One region of the Nocardia sp. NBC_00508 genome, then DNA from elsewhere that is predicted to be linked to it. Evidence: riboswitches for the same ligand, from Rfam matches in the RefSeq annotation. Region 1 holds a riboswitch; each other region holds the start of a gene.
The links. A riboswitch is a leader RNA that binds a small molecule or an ion and turns the genes downstream of it on or off. The one in region 1 is predicted to bind S-adenosylmethionine.

Region 1 (4,504 bases):
GAACATCGCGAACATGGCGATCGGGATGAGCAGCGCGGCCAGGAACGCGCCACCCCGGTTGATCTCGCCCGGAATGTGCAGCGGCAGCAGCGGGTTCGACGAGCGCCGTTCGATCGCGACGAAGGCGACGAGCAGGACCAGTCCCGCGATCAGCAGCGCCAGGGTGCTGCCGGCCAGCCAGCCGTCCTCGGCGGCGCGGCTGAATCCGTACACGATGGCGATCAGACCGAGCGTCACCGTGACGGCACCGGGCACGTCATAACCTCCGGTGCGCGGCGCAGGCGCGTCCTTCACCACCCAGGCCAGCGCGCCGAGCAGCGCGACCAGCGCGATGGGCGTGTTGACCAGCAGGCACCAGCGCCACGACGCGTACTCGGTGAGCGCGCCACCCGCGATCAACCCCAGCGCAGCACCGCCGGCGGAAATGCCCGCGAAGACGCCGAACGCGGTGGCTCGCTCGCCAGGTTCGGTGAAGGTCACCGACAGCAGCGAGAGCGCGGCGGGTGCGAGCAGCGCGGCGAACGCGCCCTGCAACGCGCGCCCGGCGAACAGTTCCGCGCCGTTCTGGGCGAGCCCGGCGAGGGCCGACGCGCCCGCGAAGCCGATCAGGCCGATGATGAAGATCCGGCGTCGCCCGAGGTAGTCGGCGAGTCGGCCGCCCAGCAGCAGGAGGCCGCCGAAGATCAGCGTGTAGGCGGTGAGCATCCATTGCCGGTTGCCATCGCTGATGTCGAGATCACGCTGCGCGAACGGCAGCGAAATGGTCACGATGGTGGCGTCCAGTACCACCATGAGCTGGGCCGACGCGATTACCGCCAGCGCGAGCCAGCGCGCCGAGCGGCCCTGTCTTGCGGGCGCGTCCACCGCCTTCGCAGTTTCCGTCACTGTCATCTCCTCGTCCTCGATGTGCCGGATCATCCTGTCATCGAGCGACATTTGTCGTCAAGAGAAAAATGTCGTACTACGACATCTGGCGGTTTACGACAAGAAAACGGAGGGTTGCGTTAGCATGAGGAAATGCTCGAGTCATCGGCGCCGATGGGCGCGAGCGCAGCGGCGGACAACGCCCCAGCGACCCCGGGACTGCGCGAACGTAAGAAGCAGCAGACCAGGTTGCGCATCATCGAGGCCGGGCTCGATCTGTGCGACACGCAGGGCTTCGACGCGACCACGATCGAGCAGATCGCCAATTGCGCGGACGTCTCGCCGCGCACCATCAACCGCTATTTCGACAGCAAAGAGGCCATCATCCTGGGCCCCGTGCAGGACTTCGGGATCGCCGTCGCCGAGACGCTGCGCGGGCTCCCCCGCGCCGGCAACGAACTGGAGGCGCTGCGCGAGGCCTTCCTGCACGTGGTCGACCAGGCCGCCGGAGCGGGCAACACCAGCCCGATCTCGTTCCGGCGATACCAGCAGATGCGGCGAATCCTGCGCAGCAGCCCCTCGGTCAGCGCACGCAGTCTCGAGCACGCCGACTCCAAGAACACCGCGATCGCGGCCGTGCTCGCCGAGCGCCTCGGCACCGAGCCGGACGCGCGCGCCGTGCGGCTCATCGTCGGAGCCTGGCAGCTGATCGGCACCGTCGGCATGGAGTGCACCGGCGGATCGTTCGATCATGAGGACGTGGCGACCGCGTCCCGGGCCGGGCGCACCGCGTTCATCGAGACCTTCGACGAGTTCGTACGCATCTGCTGCGTCCCGCCGAACGACGCCGGCCAGTGAGTTCGCCGAAGGATTTCGGACGCTGACCGCCCGCCGGTTATGATGCCGGGCAGGTCATGAGTGCCAGCGCCAAGCCCCGGCTCGCTGGTCGGCAACCCTCCAGCAGCGGTGGGGTGCTCCGGGTGATGACCTGGCTCCCGAGAGTCGGGAGCAAGCGCGCATCAGGAGGTCGCCGGTATGTGTTGTTCGGCACACCGTTAGCCCCTGCTGTACCGGCGAACACCTTCATTTGGAGCAAACCATGAGTGAATCGACCGCGTCCGCGGCCGGGAACGAACCGGCGCAGTGGTCCTTCGAGACCCTGCGGGTCCATGTGAACGCGAGCAGGACGTTCGCAGGCGGATCGGGCCGGTACGGCCGCATGGCTACCATCGGCGATGTGCGTTCTCTCGTGATTCCCTCCGCGTCGATGACGCATCCCCAGTTCATGCCGGAGGAGCCGACCTCAGGAATCGGTCCAGGAGCCATCCGCCTCGCGGTGGGCATCGAGGACATTCGCGCCGATCGGTGCGCCGGTTTCACGGCGGCGGCGACATGACCGTGAGTACCGAATCGAGCCTCCGCGCGTCCGACGTCACCCTGCCGCCTCCGGACGGCGAGCTCTGCTTCATCCCCATCGGGGACGTGCGGCTGGAGAACGGCGCGGTCGTTCCGGACGTGCGCCTCGCGGTGCAGCGCTGGGGTGAACTCTCCCCGGAGCTGGACAATGTCGTGCTGGTCGAACACGCCCTCACCGGCGACTCGCACGTCGTCGGCAAGCCCGACGACATGCACCCACTGCCCGGCTGGTGGGACGGCATGGTCGGACCGGGCGCGCCGCTGGACACCGACGAATGGTGCGTGATCGCCACGAACGTGCTCGGCGGCTGTAAGGGCAGCACCGGGCCGTCCAGTTCGGCTCCGGACGGAAAGCCTTGGGGCACACGGTTTCCGGAGATCTCGATCCGCGATCAGGTGACCGCGGAAGCGATCCTGATGGACCTGCTCGGCGTCGACCGGCTCGCCGCCGTGGTCGGCGGGTCGATGGGTGGCATGCGGGTGCTGGAGTGGATGGTCGGCGCGCCCGAGCGAGTCGCCGCCGCGCTGGTGCTCGCGGTCGGCGCGCGCGCCACCGCCGACCAGATCGGCACCCAGATCACGCAGATCGCGGCGATCAAGGCCGACCCGGACTGGCAGGGGGGCGACTACCACGCCACCGGCCGCGCCCCGCTGGCGGGCATGGCCATCGCCCGGCGGATCGCACACCTGACCTACCGCACCGAGTTCGAGCTCGACCATCGGTTCGAGAACAAGCCGCAGGGCGACGAGGACCCGTGGAACGGCGGCCGCTACGCGGTGCAGAGCTACCTGGACCACCAAGCCGACAAGCTGTGCAAACGCTTCGATCCGGCGACCTACGTGCTGCTGACCGAGGCGATGAACCGCCATGACGTCGGCCGCGGCCGCGGTGGCGTCGAAGCGGCGCTCGCGGCGACGCCGGTGCCGTGCGTCGTCGGCGGCGTCGACTCCGACCGCCTGTACCCGCTGCGGACCCAGCAGGAGCTCGCCGATCTGCTGCCCGGCTGCGACGGGCTCGAGGTCGTGCATTCCCGCGACGGGCACGACGGGTTCCTCACCGAGGCGGCGGCAGTGTCGAAACTGCTGACCGAGACCATGCGGCTGGCGCGGGACGGCGTGCGGCCCGAACGCTGAAAAGACCGCCGCCCCAGGGTGTTTCGCCCCGTACCATGCCGTAGTCGCCTGCGTGAATTGCCCGCCGGAGCGACCGGGCCACTACTCCCTAGCCGAGATTGATGGTGGCCGCGAGGAACAAGATGCTCGAACCGAGCAGGGTCAGCGTCCCCACGTCGAAGGGTTTGCTGCGCACCGCAAGCAGACCGACCCGCTCGGTCGGCAAGCACAGCCGGAACGCCGCGGCCAGCAACGTCGCGCCACCGAAGAAGAAGGCCCCGCGCCGCCACCGATCGGACGCGACGAAGACCACCGCCACCACGATGACCAGCGTGACAACCACCATCGGCAGATGGCAACGCAGGAATTCCGCCCCCGAACTGCGGCGCACGGTTCGCTGCTCCACGGAAGGCGTATCGGCATCGGTCACGCCCCGATTCTTGCAGACACCCCGAGCGTTGGGAGAAAGCCGCTCGGACTTCACCGATCCGCGGAGCAGAGATGCGGCTTTCGCTGGAGCAGTGACTCAGCGGGCAAGTTGATGCAGTCCGAACCGCACGCCCTGGTCGTCCTTGCAGAAAGCGAATCGGCCGAAGCCCGGCTCCTCGGGTCCGGGATCCTCGGCTTCACCGCCGAGTTCGCGGACGGCCGAGACCGCAGCCTCGATATCCGCGACGCTGAAGAATATGTCGATTCGGCGGTCCTCGTCGTGGTTGTGTAACCCGCCGCGGATACCTCCGGTTTCGAGCCACGCCTGCCCATCCTCACCCATCGGGTGCGGTGTCCAACCGAGAAGCCGCAGGTAGAACTTCTGAGCGCGCACCGCATCGGGCACGCCGATCTCGAAAAAGGTCGGTTCACCGGTCATCGTGGTTTCCTCCGCAATCGAATTTGCTGGACAGCACCGACGCTAGGCCCGCGATCCGCGACCGTCTTGTAAAAATGTTCATCGAACGGCGGGGGCCGGTGCTCCCGGCAAGTTGTGCTGCGCTGCCGCCCACTCCCGCGGTGAGCATCCCGCGAGTTCACGGAAATCTCGATTGAAATGTGCTTGGTCGTAATAGCCGCACGCCAAGGCGATCGAGGTGAGCGATCGGTGGCCCGGCTCGGC
Region 2 (4,504 bases), 1.1 Mb from region 1:
CGGACTGGGCGGGGGAGAGGTCGAAGGTGATCGAACCCGCGGGCTGCGCGGCGGAGTCCGCCTCGGGTTCGGTGCAGCCGGTGGCCAGCAGCACGACTCCCGTCGCGGCGGCGGCGACCAGGGCGGAAAGCTTCATCGGATACCTGTTCATCAGCGGACTCGGGATAGGAAAGCGCGGGTGCGCGGGTGTTCGGGGCGGTCGAGGACGACCGAGGGCGGGCCCTGCTCGACGATGACGCCGTCATCGAGGAACACCACGGTGTCGGCGACCTCGCGAGCGAAACCGATTTCGTGGGTGACGATCACGAGGGCGGTGCCGCCGTGCGCGAGGTCGCGGATCACGTCCAGCACCTCGCCGACCAATTCCGGGTCCAGCGCGGAGGTCGGCTCGTCGAACAGGATCACGCGGGGTCGCAGCGCCAACGCGCGGGCGATCGCCACGCGCTGCTGCTGCCCGCCGGACAGTCTGCGCGGATACGCCGCCGCCAGGTGTCCGATGCCGACCCGTTCGAGCAGGTCCTTCGCTTCGCGCTCGACCTCGCCGCGGTCGCGTCGCTGCGCGGAAAGCGGTGCGAGCGTGACATTGTCGAGCACCGTCAGGTGCGGGAACAGGTTGAACTGCTGGAAGACGAAGCCGATCCGGGACCGCTGCTTGCGCACCTCCCGGTCCGGAAGCGCGTGCAACCGGTGACGGCGAAGGCGATACCCGATCAGCTCGCCGTCGATGTGCACCGTGCCCGCGTCCAGCGATTCCAGGTGGTTCACCACGCGCAGCAGGGTCGACTTGCCGGAACCGGACGGACCGATCACCGCGACCACCTCGCCGGAGCGAATGGTCAGATCGATGCCGCGCAGAACCTGATGCGCCCCATAGGCTTTCCGAACGCCGCGGACCTCGACGGCGGGCGTGGCGGTCATCGCGTCGCTCCGCGCGGTGCGGCGGAACCGATCTCGGCGACTTCCCGCAGTTTCTGCCACGTGCGCTGGAGCGGTGACGGTGGCGGGGTGCGGTGCGCGCCTTTGGCGTAGTGGCGCTCGATGTAGTACTGCGCCACCGACAACACGGTGGTGAGCACGATGTACCAGACCGTCGCGACCATCAGCAGCGGCACCACCCGTCCGTTGCGCCCGTAGATCACCTGGACCTGGTAGAACAGCTCGGCGATCGCCATCACCGACACGATCGAGGTCCCCTTGAAGAGGCTGATCACCTCGTTGGTCGCATTCGGCAGGATCGAGCGCATCGCCTGCGGGACCACCACGGTGCGGAACTGCCGCAGCCGCGGAATCCCCAGCGCGGCGGCCGCTTCCAGCTGGCCCGCGTCGACCGAGATGAACCCCGCGCGGATGATCTCGGCCGAATACGCCGCCTGGTGCAGGGCCAGGCCGATCACCGCGGCGGTGAAACCGCTGATCACCCCGTTTACCTCGAAGGTGAACAACGCCGGGCCGAACGGGATGCCGACCGAGAGCGTCTGGTACAGGTAGGCGATGTTGAACCAGAACAGCAACTGCACGATCAGTGGGATGGAGCGGAACGCCCAGATGTAGACCCACGAGATCACCCGCAACACCGGATTGTTCGACAGCCGGGCGACCGCGAGCGCGGTGCCGAGCAGGAATCCCAGCGCGGTGCCCCACAGAGTCAGTTCCAAGGTCACCCGCAAGGCCGACAGCACCGATTTCGCCGTGATGTACTGCGCGAACGTCGGCCAGTCCCAGCCGGGATTGGTGGCGAGCCCGTGCACGAACTGGGCGAGCAGGATCAGCGCGACGGCGCTGACCACCCACCGCCAGGGGTGGCGGGCCTTGGCCACGGTGGGTGTTCCACCCCCTCGCGCGGATGCGCTGCCGGGCGCGGTGGTTCCGGGGGCGGGGGAACTCCATGACGGGTCCTCGATGATCACTTCGGTTCCTCCATCGGTCCCGGCGGAAGCACCCGCACCCGGTGACCGGGGGGTTGCTGCGACGTCGACGAGCCAGGTCTCTCGGTCGCTCTGGATGGTTGGTGCCGACCCCCCGTCAACCGATGTAAGGGTCGAGCCGAATCATGATGCCCAGCAAGCGGATCGCGGAACAAGAGAAGTAATCACCGTGAGCGTAGACCTTGTCGCGCCCGGATTCATCGGATCTTTGTAGTTGCCAGGCGTGCGCTACCGCGTCGACAGCGGTGCGGACCTCGTCGCCTCATCACGCGCGGGGCGCGTGCGCCGAATAGCGGCGGCGCGATGCAGCATACGGCCTTGCCTGTGGTGGCGGACCAGCGCGTCGGCTCGATTCGGGCAAACTGGACTGCTGCGAAATTGCTGTCCGCAATCCCGGCTGTTGAGTGCGTTTGCCGGAGTACTGTGCCCCTCGATCGTTCCGCCGATGAGGAGGTTTCGTGATCATGTTGCGTCGTCTGAGCTTGTTGTCCGCTGTCGCGACCAGTTCGGTCGCCCTCGCACTCGCGGGGCCGGGTGCCGCGCTCGCGGCCCCGGACACCCCGGCTCCGGCATTCCCCGATCGCACCACGCAGACCGTCGCCCCCGGTGATCTGTTGGGTGTCTACCACTCAGCGCTCAACGCGCTGCGCACGCTCGGCATCGAGCCGTTCCTGTATCCAGCCGCGGCGGCGTTGTGCGTCGACAACACCACCCTCGGCATGGCGCCCGCGGTGGCGGGCTCCATTCCGGGCCCGTGGCCGAAGAACACCGTGCAGATTCCCGGCCTGGACCTCAGCGCCGTCAAATCGGGGCAGGCCATGTTCACCTTCGTGCCCTACGGGCTCGGGCCGGACGGCCCGAACACCGCGGGCATGCACGTCGCCTGGGTCAACCTGAGCACCGGACGCAGCGGCACGGCCGGGATGGGGCCGCTGTCGGAGGTCGCCCGCGGGATGATCCCCGCCGCCGTTCCGCCGGAACTGCGGCCCGCCGCCGAGCAGGCGATCCAGGACTTCCTCTTCGCGTCGCTTCCGATGGGCGGCGTGCGCGCGGTCCCGGTGGACACCGGCCGTGGCACCGTGCTCGCCGCGGTGTTCGGCACGGTCCAGAACGGTGCCAGGTCCTGCCACTTCCTGCCGACAGTCGGGATCGCCACCGTGCCGTGAGTGTCCAGCCGCAGGGCCATCGCCCCTGACCGTCCGAGGGCGCAGGGGCACGATGCCCACCCACGTTATTCCAGAAGGCGACCTTTCCAGCGCACCGTGCCCCGGCGGCGGGCACGGTGCGAACGCGCCCACAGCAGCAGGTACGCGCCCACCGACAGCGGATGTGCGAGGGCGGCGAGAACATCCGGGTACCGGAGCGGGCCACCGGTCTCGGTCGAGCGGGCCAGCAGTCGGCCGACGACGGAGGCGAGATAGCCGGCCAGGCCGGTCCGCCGGATCGGACCTCTGCCGAGCACGGCGGCGGTCGGCGGCAGCCAATAGGCAAGGGCGGCAAGCATTCCCACCGCGGCTCCGCCCGTCACCGTTCCGTCATAGGCCGACCAGAGCCAGCGGGTGTAGCCGGCGTCGAGTTCGCCTGCGCCGCGGTACATCCTGGTTCGCGCCAGCGGCCCCGCCGCCACCAAAGCCGTGCCATGACCGGCTCGGCGCAGCGTGCGCGCGATCTCGAGGTCCTCGGTGACGCTCCCGGCCACCGCGGCGTGGCCACCCACCGCGCGGTACCCGGCGTTGTCGAACACGAGGAATTGGCCGCAGGCCACCGCCGTGGACGGGCGCAGGCTCCGGTCGGCGGCGGCGATCGGCAGCGTCGAGGCCCACGACCAGCACAGCAGGGGCTGCACCACCTCCTCCACGGCCGATCCGGCCACCTGGTGCGGCCACGGCGAGACCAGCGCGACTTCGCTCCTGCGCAGGGCGCCCACCGCCGCCGCGAGAGCCGTGGGGGCCACGCGCACATCGGCGTCCAGGAAGATCAACACCGGCGTCGCCACATCCTCGGCCAGCCGGGCGCAGGCCGCCGCCTTGCCGGTCCAGCCGGGGGCCGGGTCGGACTCGGTGCGCAGCAGGGTGAATCGGGAATCGCCATCGATCGCCGCGCGCGCGGCGGCGGAGGTGTCGTCGGTGGAACCATCGTCGAGGATGCGCACCGCCATGCGCGGAATTCCCACCTGGGCACGCAGATCGGCGATCAGATCGGGTAGCCGGTCGGCCTCGTCGCGCGCCGGGACGCAGACGGTGACCGGTTCGATCACCGTCGTCGGTGTATTTCCCAGCCGCGGCACGGTGATCCGGTTGTATAGCGCGATACCCGCGCCGAGCACTGCCAGCGTCGTGGCACAGGTGGGCAGGATCGAGCTCGCGCGCAACGTTTTCGGCCTATCGGCACTCACCATGGGCGCCACGGTATCCCGGCGCACCGACGGTCCGCTCAGCGATTCTGGGTTGCCGAGCGCCACCAGCGGCTCAGCGAGAACCCGGCTTCCGGCGCGCCGGGCGGGGCGGGGTTGCGGTCCAGGTAGGCCAGTGCGGCGATGACGGCGGCCACCGCGAGGGTAATGCCGCCGACGATGCCGG
Region 3 (4,504 bases), 700 kb from region 1:
TTGCGGTAGTCGGCAATGGTGAACGGGTCGGGCAGGTAGCCCTCGTTTTCGGCCAGCGGGAACCGCGGGTCGAAGATGTGCAGGTGGGCATCGAACACTTGTACAGAATGCCTCAGTGTCGGATTTTCCGCTGCCACAACGTGGGTGCTGCCGCGGCAGCGGAGTCGGTCGCCGCGGGGTTGATCAGACCTTGTGCGGTTCGCTGGCGCGCAGCATGTCCTCGCGCTCGACGACCTTGACGCGTTCGCGGCCTTCGGGTTCGCCGAGGGAGCGTTCGTGGGCGTCGAGGCGGTACCAGCCGGCCCAGGTGGTGAACGGGATGCCCTTGGCTTCGAGGAACTCGGTGACGGCTTCGGGGTCGGGCCGCTGGGCCGGGGTGAAGCGGGGGGCGTCGTCGAGCAGGCAGGCGATGGTTTCGTTGGCGTCGCCCTTGGTGTGGCCGATCAGGCCGACCGGGCCGCGTTTGATCCAGCCGGTCACGTAGGTGGCGGGCAGGTAGCGTTCGGCGCCGTCGGCGTTCTCGTCGGCGATCACGCGGCCGGCTTCGTTGGGTACGGTGCCGGCTTGGTCGTCGAAGGGCAGGTTGCTGATGTTCTGCGACAGGTAGCCGACGGCGCGGTAGACCGCCTGCACGTCCCAGTCCTTGTAGACGCCGGTGCCCTTGACGTTGCCGGTGCCATCGAGCTGGGTGCGTTCGGTGCGCAGGCCGACGACCTTGCCGTTGTCGCCGAGCACCTCGGCGGGGGACTCGAAGAAGTGCAGGAACAGCTTGTGCGGCCGGTTACCGGCATCGCGGATGGCCCACTGCTCGAGGGTGTTGGCGACCATGTCGACCTGCTTGGAATGCCTGCGCGCGGCTTCGGAGCCTTCGTCGTAGTCGATGTCGGCGGGGTCGACGATGACCTCGATGGTCGGGGAGTGGTCGAGTTCGCGCAGTTCCAGCGGGGTGAACTTGGCCTGGGCGGGGCCGCGGCGGCCGAAGACGTGGACCTCGAGGGCCTTGTTGTCCTTCAGGCCGTGGTAGACGTTCGGCGGGATCTCGGTGGGCAGCAGTTCGTCGCCGGTCTTGGCCAGCACACGGGCCACGTCCAGGGCGACGTTGCCGACGCCGAGGACGGCGACCTTCTGCGCGTCCAGCGGCCAGGAGCGCGGCACGTCGGGGTGGCCGTCGTACCAGGATACGAAGTCCGCGGCGCCGTAGGAGCCGTCCAGGTCGATGCCGGGGATGGGCAGCGCGCGGTCGGCGTTGGCGCCGGTGGAGAAGATCACCGCGTCGTAGAAGGCGCGCAGGTCATCGAGGGTGATGTCGGTGCCGTAGTCGATGTTGCCCAGCAGCCGCACCTGCGGCTTGTCCAGCACCTTGTGCAGCGCGGTGATGATGCCCTTGATCCGCGGGTGGTCGGGCGCGACGCCGTAGCGGATCAGCCCGAACGGCGCAGGCATGCGCTCGAACAGGTCGATACTCACCTCGGCATCGGACTTCATCAAGGCGTCGGCGGCGTAGATCCCGGCCGGTCCGGCGCCCACGATCGCGATGCGGAGCGGGCGGGGCGTCGCGGTGTGCGCGTCAGGCCCGGAGGAGGAAGCCTGCGTCACCGCGGAGGGCTCGCGAACACCGCCATCCGATACTGCACTCTGTTCGGTCATCTCTTACGCGCACCCTTATGGTCGAAACAATTAATGACGTCTGGCTTAGCTTAGGCTAAGTTGACGCACCGGCTCGGTCGCACCCCTCCGGTGCGGTTGCCGGCGTTGCCGGCTCGTGGCTGCACGGTGCCCCGTTCGCCGCGGCGATGAGCTGCCGATTCGCTATGACAGCAGGCCGCCGTCCCGCGATTCTATCGGGACGCTCGATACCGCCGGAGGTCCGGTGCGTGAACTCGGTGGATGTCATCGACTATCACAATCGGTGCGTACCCGCTCCCGCGCAACCTATAGCGCCCGCCGGGTCCCGGGCGGGCACAGCCGACCGCCTGCTCCGGGGCCGCGCGCTCGATACCCGCGCCGACCAGGGATCATCGACCCATGACCGAGCAGCAGCCGACCGCGGGCGAGGACGACATCATCCGGGTCGATCAGACCGACAAGCGGTCCATGGTCCCGTTCATCGCGGCCGCGGTGGTCGCGGTGATCGTGCTCATCGCGATCGTGCTCGGCGGGGTGTTGTCGCCCGCTGAGAAAAATGTCACAGAAGCCGACCGCATCGCCGCGGCCGTCCACAACTTCGTCGAGGGCGCCAATCGCACCGGCACCGTGCCGCCGCCCGGCGCCGCATGCCAGGGCTTCGACGCCGCCCGTTCACCGCTGGCCGGACAGTCCGGCGCCGGAAAGTCCGTCGAGATCACGAAAATCGACAACGCGATGGTGGATGGCGACAAGGGCAAGGCGACCGTGACCACGAAGGCGGACGGCACGGAGACGACCAGGACGTGGAACCTCACCAGATCCGATGACCGGTGGCTGGTCTGCACCTGAGCGTTCTCGCACTGCGAACAGTCGTTTGACACGGTGACCCGGGTCGGTGCAATCTCAGTCGAAGGTCATGAGAGCCAGTGTCAAGCCCCGGCATTACTGGTCGGCAACCCTCCTCCGCGGTGGGGTGCTCCGGGTGACGACCTGGCCGTGCTCCGATCCCGGACGCGGCAAGTGCGGATTCGCAGGAGGAGCAGATGAGTTACGCCGGTGACATCACCCCGCAACAGGCATGGGAACTGTTGCGCGACAACCCCGAAGCCGTTCTCGTGGACGTGCGCACGGAAGCCGAATGGAAGTTCGTCGGCGTACCCGACACGAGTTCGATCGAGCGGCCGACCGTGCTGATCGAGTGGGTCGATTCCACCGGCGCGCGCAACGAGGCGTTCGTCGAGCAGTTGCGGCAGGCGCTCGCCGACCACGCCCCGGAGGCGCCGGTCGTGTTCCTGTGTCGCTCCGGCCAGCGTTCGGTCGGCGCGGCGATCACCGCCACATCGGCGGGCTACCGCACCTCCTACAACGTGCTGGAAGGCTTCGAAGGTCCGCTCGACGAGTTCGGGCACCGCGGCGGCTCCGGCTGGCGTGCCCTAGGGCTGCCCTGGCGGCAGTCGTGAGCGCGTGGCAGGCCTGCCCGCGCGGCTCTGCCGACGGGCGTCGGTCGTGATCACCGGCGGCGCGTTCGACAAGCCACTGCCCGAGGGCGTCGGTCCCGCGACACTCGGTGTGCGGGGCGGACTGCGGCGCTCCGGTTTCGAGGAGACCGCCGAGGCGCTCTACCTGACCTCCGGCTTCGTCTACCAGAGCGCGGAAGCCGCCGAGGCCGCGTTCACCGGCGAGGTCGAGCATTTCGTCTACTCCCGCTACGGCAATCCGACGGTCGCGATGTTCGAGGAGCGGATGCGGCTGATCGACGGCGCGGAAGCGTGTTTCGCGACAGCGAGCGGCATGTCGGCCGTGTTCACCGCGCTGGGAGCTCTGCTCGGCGCCGGTGACCGGCTGGTGGCCGCGCGCAGTCTGTTCGGCTCCTGCTTCATGGTGTGCAACGAGATCCTGCCGCGCTGGGGCGTGGAAACCGTCTTCGTCGACGGCGAGGATCTCGATCAGTGGGAGCAGGCGCTGTCGGTGCCGACCGAGGCGGTGTTTTTCGAGACGCCCGCCAATCCGATGCAGACACTGGTCGACGTGCGCCGGGTAACCGAGCTGGCCCATGCCGCGGGCGCGAAAGTGGTACTGGACAACGTCTTCGCTACGCCTCTTCTGCAGCGTGGCTTCGAGCTCGGCGCCGACGTGGTGGTGTACTCCGGCACCAAGCACATCGACGGGCAAGGCCGGGTGCTCGGCGGCGCGATTCTCGGCGCCAAGGACTACATCGACGGCCCGGTGAAAACGCTCATGCGCCATACCGGTCCGGCGCTGAGCCCGTTCAATGCGTGGACGCTCCTCAAGGGGCTGGAGACGATGCCGCTGCGGGTGCGCCATTCGGCCGATTCCGCATTGCGGATCGCCCGCTTCCTGGAGGGCAACAAGGCCGTCAGCTGGGTGAAATACCCCTTCCTGGAGTCGCATCCACAGCACACACTGGCCACCAGCCAGATGAGCGCGGGCGGCACCGTGGTCACCTTCGAGCTGAACGCGCCGGAAAACGAGGCGAAGAAGCGCGCTTTCGAGATCCTGAACCGATTGCGCGTCATCGACATCTCCAACAACCTCGGCGACGCCAAGACCTTGATCACCCACCCCGCCACCACCACCCACCGCGCCATGGGCCCGGAAGGCCGCGCCACCATCGGCCTGTCCGACGGCGTCGTCCGTATCTCAGTGGGCCTCGAAGACGTGGAAGACCTCCTGAACGATCTCGACCAAGCCCTCTCCTGACCGGCTCGGCGAGCCGGTACGGGAGAGGGGCGACAAGTCACGCCGCGAGACGTCGAGACATCACAGGAACTCGGCCAGGACTTCGTTGAAGGCCTCGGGTTCCTCGGAGAACGGCACGTGCCCGCTGCGCTCGAAGCGCACCACCTTGGCGTTCGGC
Region 4 (4,504 bases), 1.6 Mb from region 1:
GGAAGACCAGTCCCGCGCTGTCGTTGCGAACCAGGTCGCCGCTGCGGTAGGCCCGGTCCCAGCCGACCGAGGGCAGCGGCGCGTACTTCTCGGTGTCCTTGGCCGGGTCGAGATAGCGCGCCAGGCCGACGCCGCCGATCACCAATTCGCCGGATTCGCCCTCCGCCACGGGATTTCCCGCCTGGTCCACCACGACGAGATCCCAGCCGTTGAGTGGAAGTCCGATGCGGATCGGCCACTGGCCGTTCAGCCGCGCGGCACAGGCGACAACCGTCGCCTCGGTGGGCCCGTAGGTGTTCCATACCTCGCGAGCCGAATCATCCGTTCCGGCAAGGCGTTCGGCGAGTTCGGGCGGGACGGCCTCGCCGCCGAAGATCAGCAGCCGCACCGCCTCCAGCGCCTCGACCGGCCAGGTCGCCGCCAGGGTTGGCACCGTCGAGACGATGCTGATCTCGCGCCGCACCAGCCAGGGGCCCAGGTCGGCGCCGGTGCGCACCAGGTCGCGGGGGGCGGGCACCAGGCAGGCGCCGTTACGCCAGGCCAGCCACATCTCCTCGCAGGAGGCGTCGAAGGCGACCGAGAGACCGGCGAGGACCCGGTCACCCGGACCGATCGGGGCGTCGCGGAGGAACAGGTCGGCTTCGGCGTCGACGAACGCGGCAGCGTTGCGGTGCGTGACGGCAACGCCTTTCGGGGTTCCGGTCGACCCGGAGGTGAAGATGATCCAAGCGTCGTCGCCGGGGGTGGGGAGCGCCGACCAGGTGTCGGCACCTTCATGCCGCTCCGCGGCGCGGATACCCGCGGCCGTGGTCTCGATGCCATCGGCGGTCACGATCGCGGTGACCTGGGCTTCGCCGAAGACGAGCTGGGCGCGCTCCGCAGGATCGTCGGCGTCGACCGGCACGTAGGCCGCGCCGCTGTAGAGGACCGCGAGAATGGTCACGTAGAGCCCGCGGGTCCCCGACGGCATACGCACGCCGACCCGGTCGCCGGGGCGCACGCCCGCCGTGGCGAGGCGGGCCATGGTCTTCTCTACCTCGACGACCAGTTCCAGGTAGGACAACACCACGTGGCCGTCATCGATGGCGGGCGCGTCGGGATGCGTGAGCGCTGTCGCGGTCAGGATGTCGACGAGTGTTCTCGGCTCGGGCGCGCGATCGCCCCGCAACAACGGGCGCACCGGCGCATGGACCTCTGTCCAGAGCATGGCGCTCGGTGCACCTCCCATCGACCTGCCTCACACTTCCCGTTGTTGTGTCATAGCTGGGTTACCAAAGGGCAAACGCCATGATGGCCAATCGTCCACGTTACCCGGGGTCGTCGTCATTTGTTGTTCACCCGACTGGATACCGGATCGCCTGGCGCTGTGGGCGTTGTTGCAGGTCGGGACGATTTTCGCGGTACGAACCCCGGCAGCCGCTGGTCGGCGGGGAGCGCGTAGAGTTTGCCGAAAGTTCGCTGATTTGCTGGATGTGATTCCGCTCGCTGTATCTGTTCTGCGTGTTCGCTCGGCTGCGCGTGCGGCTCGCGAGTTGTCATCGGGGTGCTTGTAAAGACTCGCGTGTGGTGGTTATGTCCCGATCGGTGTGTGTGGGCTCGGGTTGGGACGTGGTTGACAGCGCCGGGGCGCTTCTGCCAATCTCGGCTCAGGTCATGAGTGCCAGTGCTAAGCCCCGGCTTGCTGGTCGGCAACCCTCCTCCGCGGTGGGGTGCTCCGGGTGACGACCAGGCCGACGCCCGACCGGGCGCGGCAAGCGCGGACTCGACGAATCATGCGATCGCGGGTCCTCGAGCCGACGGGATTCTCGTGATGACTGCTGCTGTCGACAACGCCTGTGCCCCACTCGCCCGGGTCTCCGGTGACGAACTGCGGGTGCCGCTCGTGCAGGGCGGAACAGCGACCTACGCCAATTTCGACTATGCGGCGAGCGCGCCGGCGTTGGCGCAGGTCACCGACCGCGTGCAGCAGCTGCTGCCGTTCTACGCGAGTGTGCACCGCGGCGCGGGCTACGCCTCGCGGATCTCCACCGAGTGCTACGAGGCCGCCCGCGGGTCGGTGGCCAAGTTCCTCGACGCCGCCGACGATCAGGTGGTGGTGTTCACCCGCAACACCACCGACTCGCTGAACCTGCTCGCGTCCTGCGTGCCCGGCGACACGGTGGTGCTCGACATCGAGCACCACGCCAACTTCCTGCCCTGGACCAGGCAGGGCCGCCGCGTCGTGCAGGCGGCCGACACCGTCGAGGAGACCGTCGGCAGGCTGGTCGCCGAATTGTGCAGCAAGCCCGCCGCGTTGCTCGCGGTGACCGGCGCGTCGAACGTGACCGGCGAGGTGCTGCCACTGGAACGGCTGGCCACCATCGCGCACCAGTGCGGCGCCCGGATCCTGGTGGACGCGGCCCAGCTGGCGCCGCACCGTCGGATCAGCCTGCGGGACACCGGAATCGACTACCTGGCGTGCTCCGGGCACAAGCTGTACGCGCCGTTCGGCGCGGGTGTGCTCGTGGGCAAGCGCGATTGGCTCGATGCGGCACAGCCCTATCTGTCCGGTGGCGGTGCCGTTCGTGAGGTCACCACCACCGGGGCCGAGTGGGCAAACGCCCCGCAGCGGCACGAGGCCGGGTCGCCGAACGTGCTCGGCGCCGCCGCGCTGGCCGCCGCTTGTGACACGCTCTGTGCCATCAACGCCGAAACCCTTGCCGCCCACGAACACCGGCTCGCCGACCACCTCCGCCACGGCCTCGCCGTGATCCCCGGCGTGCGTCTGCTGCGTATCTGGTCCGACAGCACCGACTCGGTGGGTATCGTCGCCTTCGCGCTCGATGGATTCGCTCCCGGCCATGTCGCTGCCTATCTCTCCGCCGAACACGGCATCGGCGTGCGCGACGGCCGCTTCTGCGCCCACCCGCTGCTCGCCCGCCTCGGCCTGGACGGGGCCCTGCGCGCCAGCATCGGCCTCGGCACCACATCCGCCGACGTGGACCGCCTGATCGAGGCCGTGTCCACCCTCGTGCGCACCGGCCCCACCTGGGACTACGCCGCCACCAACGGCCTGTGGAACCCCACGCCCGAAACTCGCCCGTTCACCTCGACCGCCCCCACCGGCGCGGCTCCCTGCCTGATCGGCTAGCCCTAGCCGCAGTCCTTCGAAACAGCAGCTCCGCATCGTGGCCGGTATGGCATGGCGTAGCCGCGCATTCGTTCAGTCGCCCAGCGAGGTCGGGCGGTAATAGCGGCCGTTGTAGTAGAGGAGCGGGGCCGCGGCGGGCTTTTCGTCGGTGCTGTCGTGGACCCGGGTGACCAGGCCGACGACGAGGGTGTGGTCGCCGAGGGGGATGAGCTGGTGCACGGTTATGCGAAGCCAGATCGGGGTGCCGTGCAGGACAGGCTCGCCGGTGTCCAAGGTGGTCCACAAGGAGCGGTCGGTGAATCGCTCCTCGGCGGTTCGCGAGAACCGATGGGCCAGGTGCTGCTGGTGTTCGCCGAGGAAATGGATGACCGCGGATTCCGCGTCCAGCATGGCCGCCAGGCTGGAGGACGTGTGCGCGATGTTGAACGAGACCAGCGGCGGGTCCAGGGACAGCGACGCGAAAGAGGTGGCGGTGAAGCCGACCGGCCCTTGCGGCGAACTGAGCGTGACGACGGTGACGCCCGCGGGATAGTGGCGCATGGAGGCGCGATATTGCTCGGCGGTGATGCCGCTCAGATCATCGGGTATGGCGATTTCCGTCTCGGGCCGTGGTGCTTCGGTCACAGGACGAAACTACGCTCGGCGGCCGAGCCGGTGCGGAGCGCGTGGTGTCCAGGCTGCTCAGCGAGTCAATCCACGTCGATCGGAAGGCCGGCGGTGATCCGCAGCAGCTCCGGGAACGACGTGCGGAAAATAGTGTTCGGGTGCCCTCCCGCGGCCCAGAGCTCGCGATGCCGCGACAGCGCGTTGTCCACCCAGGTCGGCAGGTTGGTCGGATGGCCGACCGGTGCGATACCGCCGATCGGCTGGCCGGTCACTTCGCGCACCAACTTGGCGGGGGCGCGGGTCAGCGTTCCCTCCAGGCGCGCGCCGGTGTTCGCCAGGTCGACCTGATGCGCGCCGGAGACCAGCAGCAGCACCGGGTCGTCGTCGAGCAGGAACACCAGCGATTTCGTGATCGCGCCCACGTCGACGCCCAGTGCTTCGGCGGCGTCCGCGGCGGTGTGCGTCGGCTCCGGCTGGGCCATGATCAGGCCGTGGTGGCCTCGGGCGATGAGGGTGTCGGCGACCCGGCAGGCGACCGGTGGCAATGACGACCTGCGCATCCCACCAGGGTAGAGCGATTGCGGGCGGTACGCCGGGCGAGTCGCGCTGCTGTCTCAGTATTCCGGGTATCCCTCGCGCGGGCCGAGCATCGCGGAGATCCGCGCCCGGGTGATCCGAGCGAGCTGGGTCAGGTCGCGGGACGAGACCTGCTCGTGCACAAGCGCTTCGAAGGCGCGGTCGATATCCCGCTGGGAGAGGGCGAGCAGT

Region 2: it holds a riboswitch for S-adenosylmethionine, as region 1 does, so the genes downstream of both, OHA40_RS05595 (amino acid ABC transporter permease) here and OHA40_RS10745 (hypothetical protein) in region 1, are expected to answer to the same signal.
Region 3: it holds a riboswitch for S-adenosylmethionine, as region 1 does, so the genes downstream of both, OHA40_RS13890 (rhodanese-like domain-containing protein) here and OHA40_RS10745 (hypothetical protein) in region 1, are expected to answer to the same signal.
Region 4: it holds a riboswitch for S-adenosylmethionine, as region 1 does, so the genes downstream of both, OHA40_RS17825 (aminotransferase class V-fold PLP-dependent enzyme) here and OHA40_RS10745 (hypothetical protein) in region 1, are expected to answer to the same signal.

The regions. Positions count from the first base shown of each region.
Region 1 is NZ_CP107852.1:2,398,479-2,402,982, forward strand. Features, by position in the region: gene OHA40_RS10735 (MFS transporter) at 1-891, opposite strand, end outside; gene OHA40_RS10740 (TetR/AcrR family transcriptional regulator) at 1,018-1,722, shown strand; SAM riboswitch class IV at 1,775-1,885, shown strand; gene OHA40_RS10745 (hypothetical protein) at 1,964-2,260, shown strand; gene metX (homoserine O-acetyltransferase MetX) at 2,257-3,414, shown strand; gene OHA40_RS10755 (DUF3017 domain-containing protein) at 3,503-3,739, opposite strand; gene OHA40_RS10760 (VOC family protein) at 3,920-4,261, opposite strand; gene OHA40_RS10765 (helix-turn-helix domain-containing protein) at 4,340-4,504, opposite strand, start outside.
Region 2 is NZ_CP107852.1:1,268,333-1,272,836, reverse strand. Features, by position in the region: gene OHA40_RS05605 (ABC transporter substrate-binding protein) at 1-136, opposite strand, end outside; gene OHA40_RS05600 (amino acid ABC transporter ATP-binding protein) at 151-918, opposite strand; gene OHA40_RS05595 (amino acid ABC transporter permease) at 915-1,817, opposite strand; SAM riboswitch class I at 1,915-2,008, opposite strand; gene OHA40_RS05590 (hypothetical protein) at 2,390-3,091, shown strand; gene OHA40_RS05585 (glycosyltransferase) at 3,157-4,323, opposite strand; gene OHA40_RS05580 (LppM family (lipo)protein) at 4,359-4,504, opposite strand, start outside.
Region 3 is NZ_CP107852.1:3,103,057-3,107,560, forward strand. Features, by position in the region: gene OHA40_RS13875 (amidohydrolase family protein) at 1-98, opposite strand, end outside; gene OHA40_RS13880 (FAD-dependent oxidoreductase) at 184-1,536, opposite strand; gene OHA40_RS13885 (Rv0361 family membrane protein) at 2,026-2,475, shown strand; SAM riboswitch class IV at 2,539-2,655, shown strand; gene OHA40_RS13890 (rhodanese-like domain-containing protein) at 2,670-3,086, shown strand; gene OHA40_RS13895 (O-succinylhomoserine sulfhydrylase) at 3,133-4,347, shown strand; gene OHA40_RS13900 (alpha/beta fold hydrolase) at 4,408-4,504, opposite strand, start outside.
Region 4 is NZ_CP107852.1:4,020,060-4,024,563, forward strand. Features, by position in the region: gene OHA40_RS17820 (Pls/PosA family non-ribosomal peptide synthetase) at 1-1,207, opposite strand, end outside; SAM riboswitch class IV at 1,650-1,763, shown strand; gene OHA40_RS17825 (aminotransferase class V-fold PLP-dependent enzyme) at 1,811-3,130, shown strand; gene OHA40_RS17830 (flavin reductase family protein) at 3,203-3,754, opposite strand; gene OHA40_RS17835 (YbaK/EbsC family protein) at 3,820-4,296, opposite strand; gene OHA40_RS17840 (2-oxo-4-hydroxy-4-carboxy-5-ureidoimidazoline decarboxylase) at 4,351-4,504, opposite strand, start outside.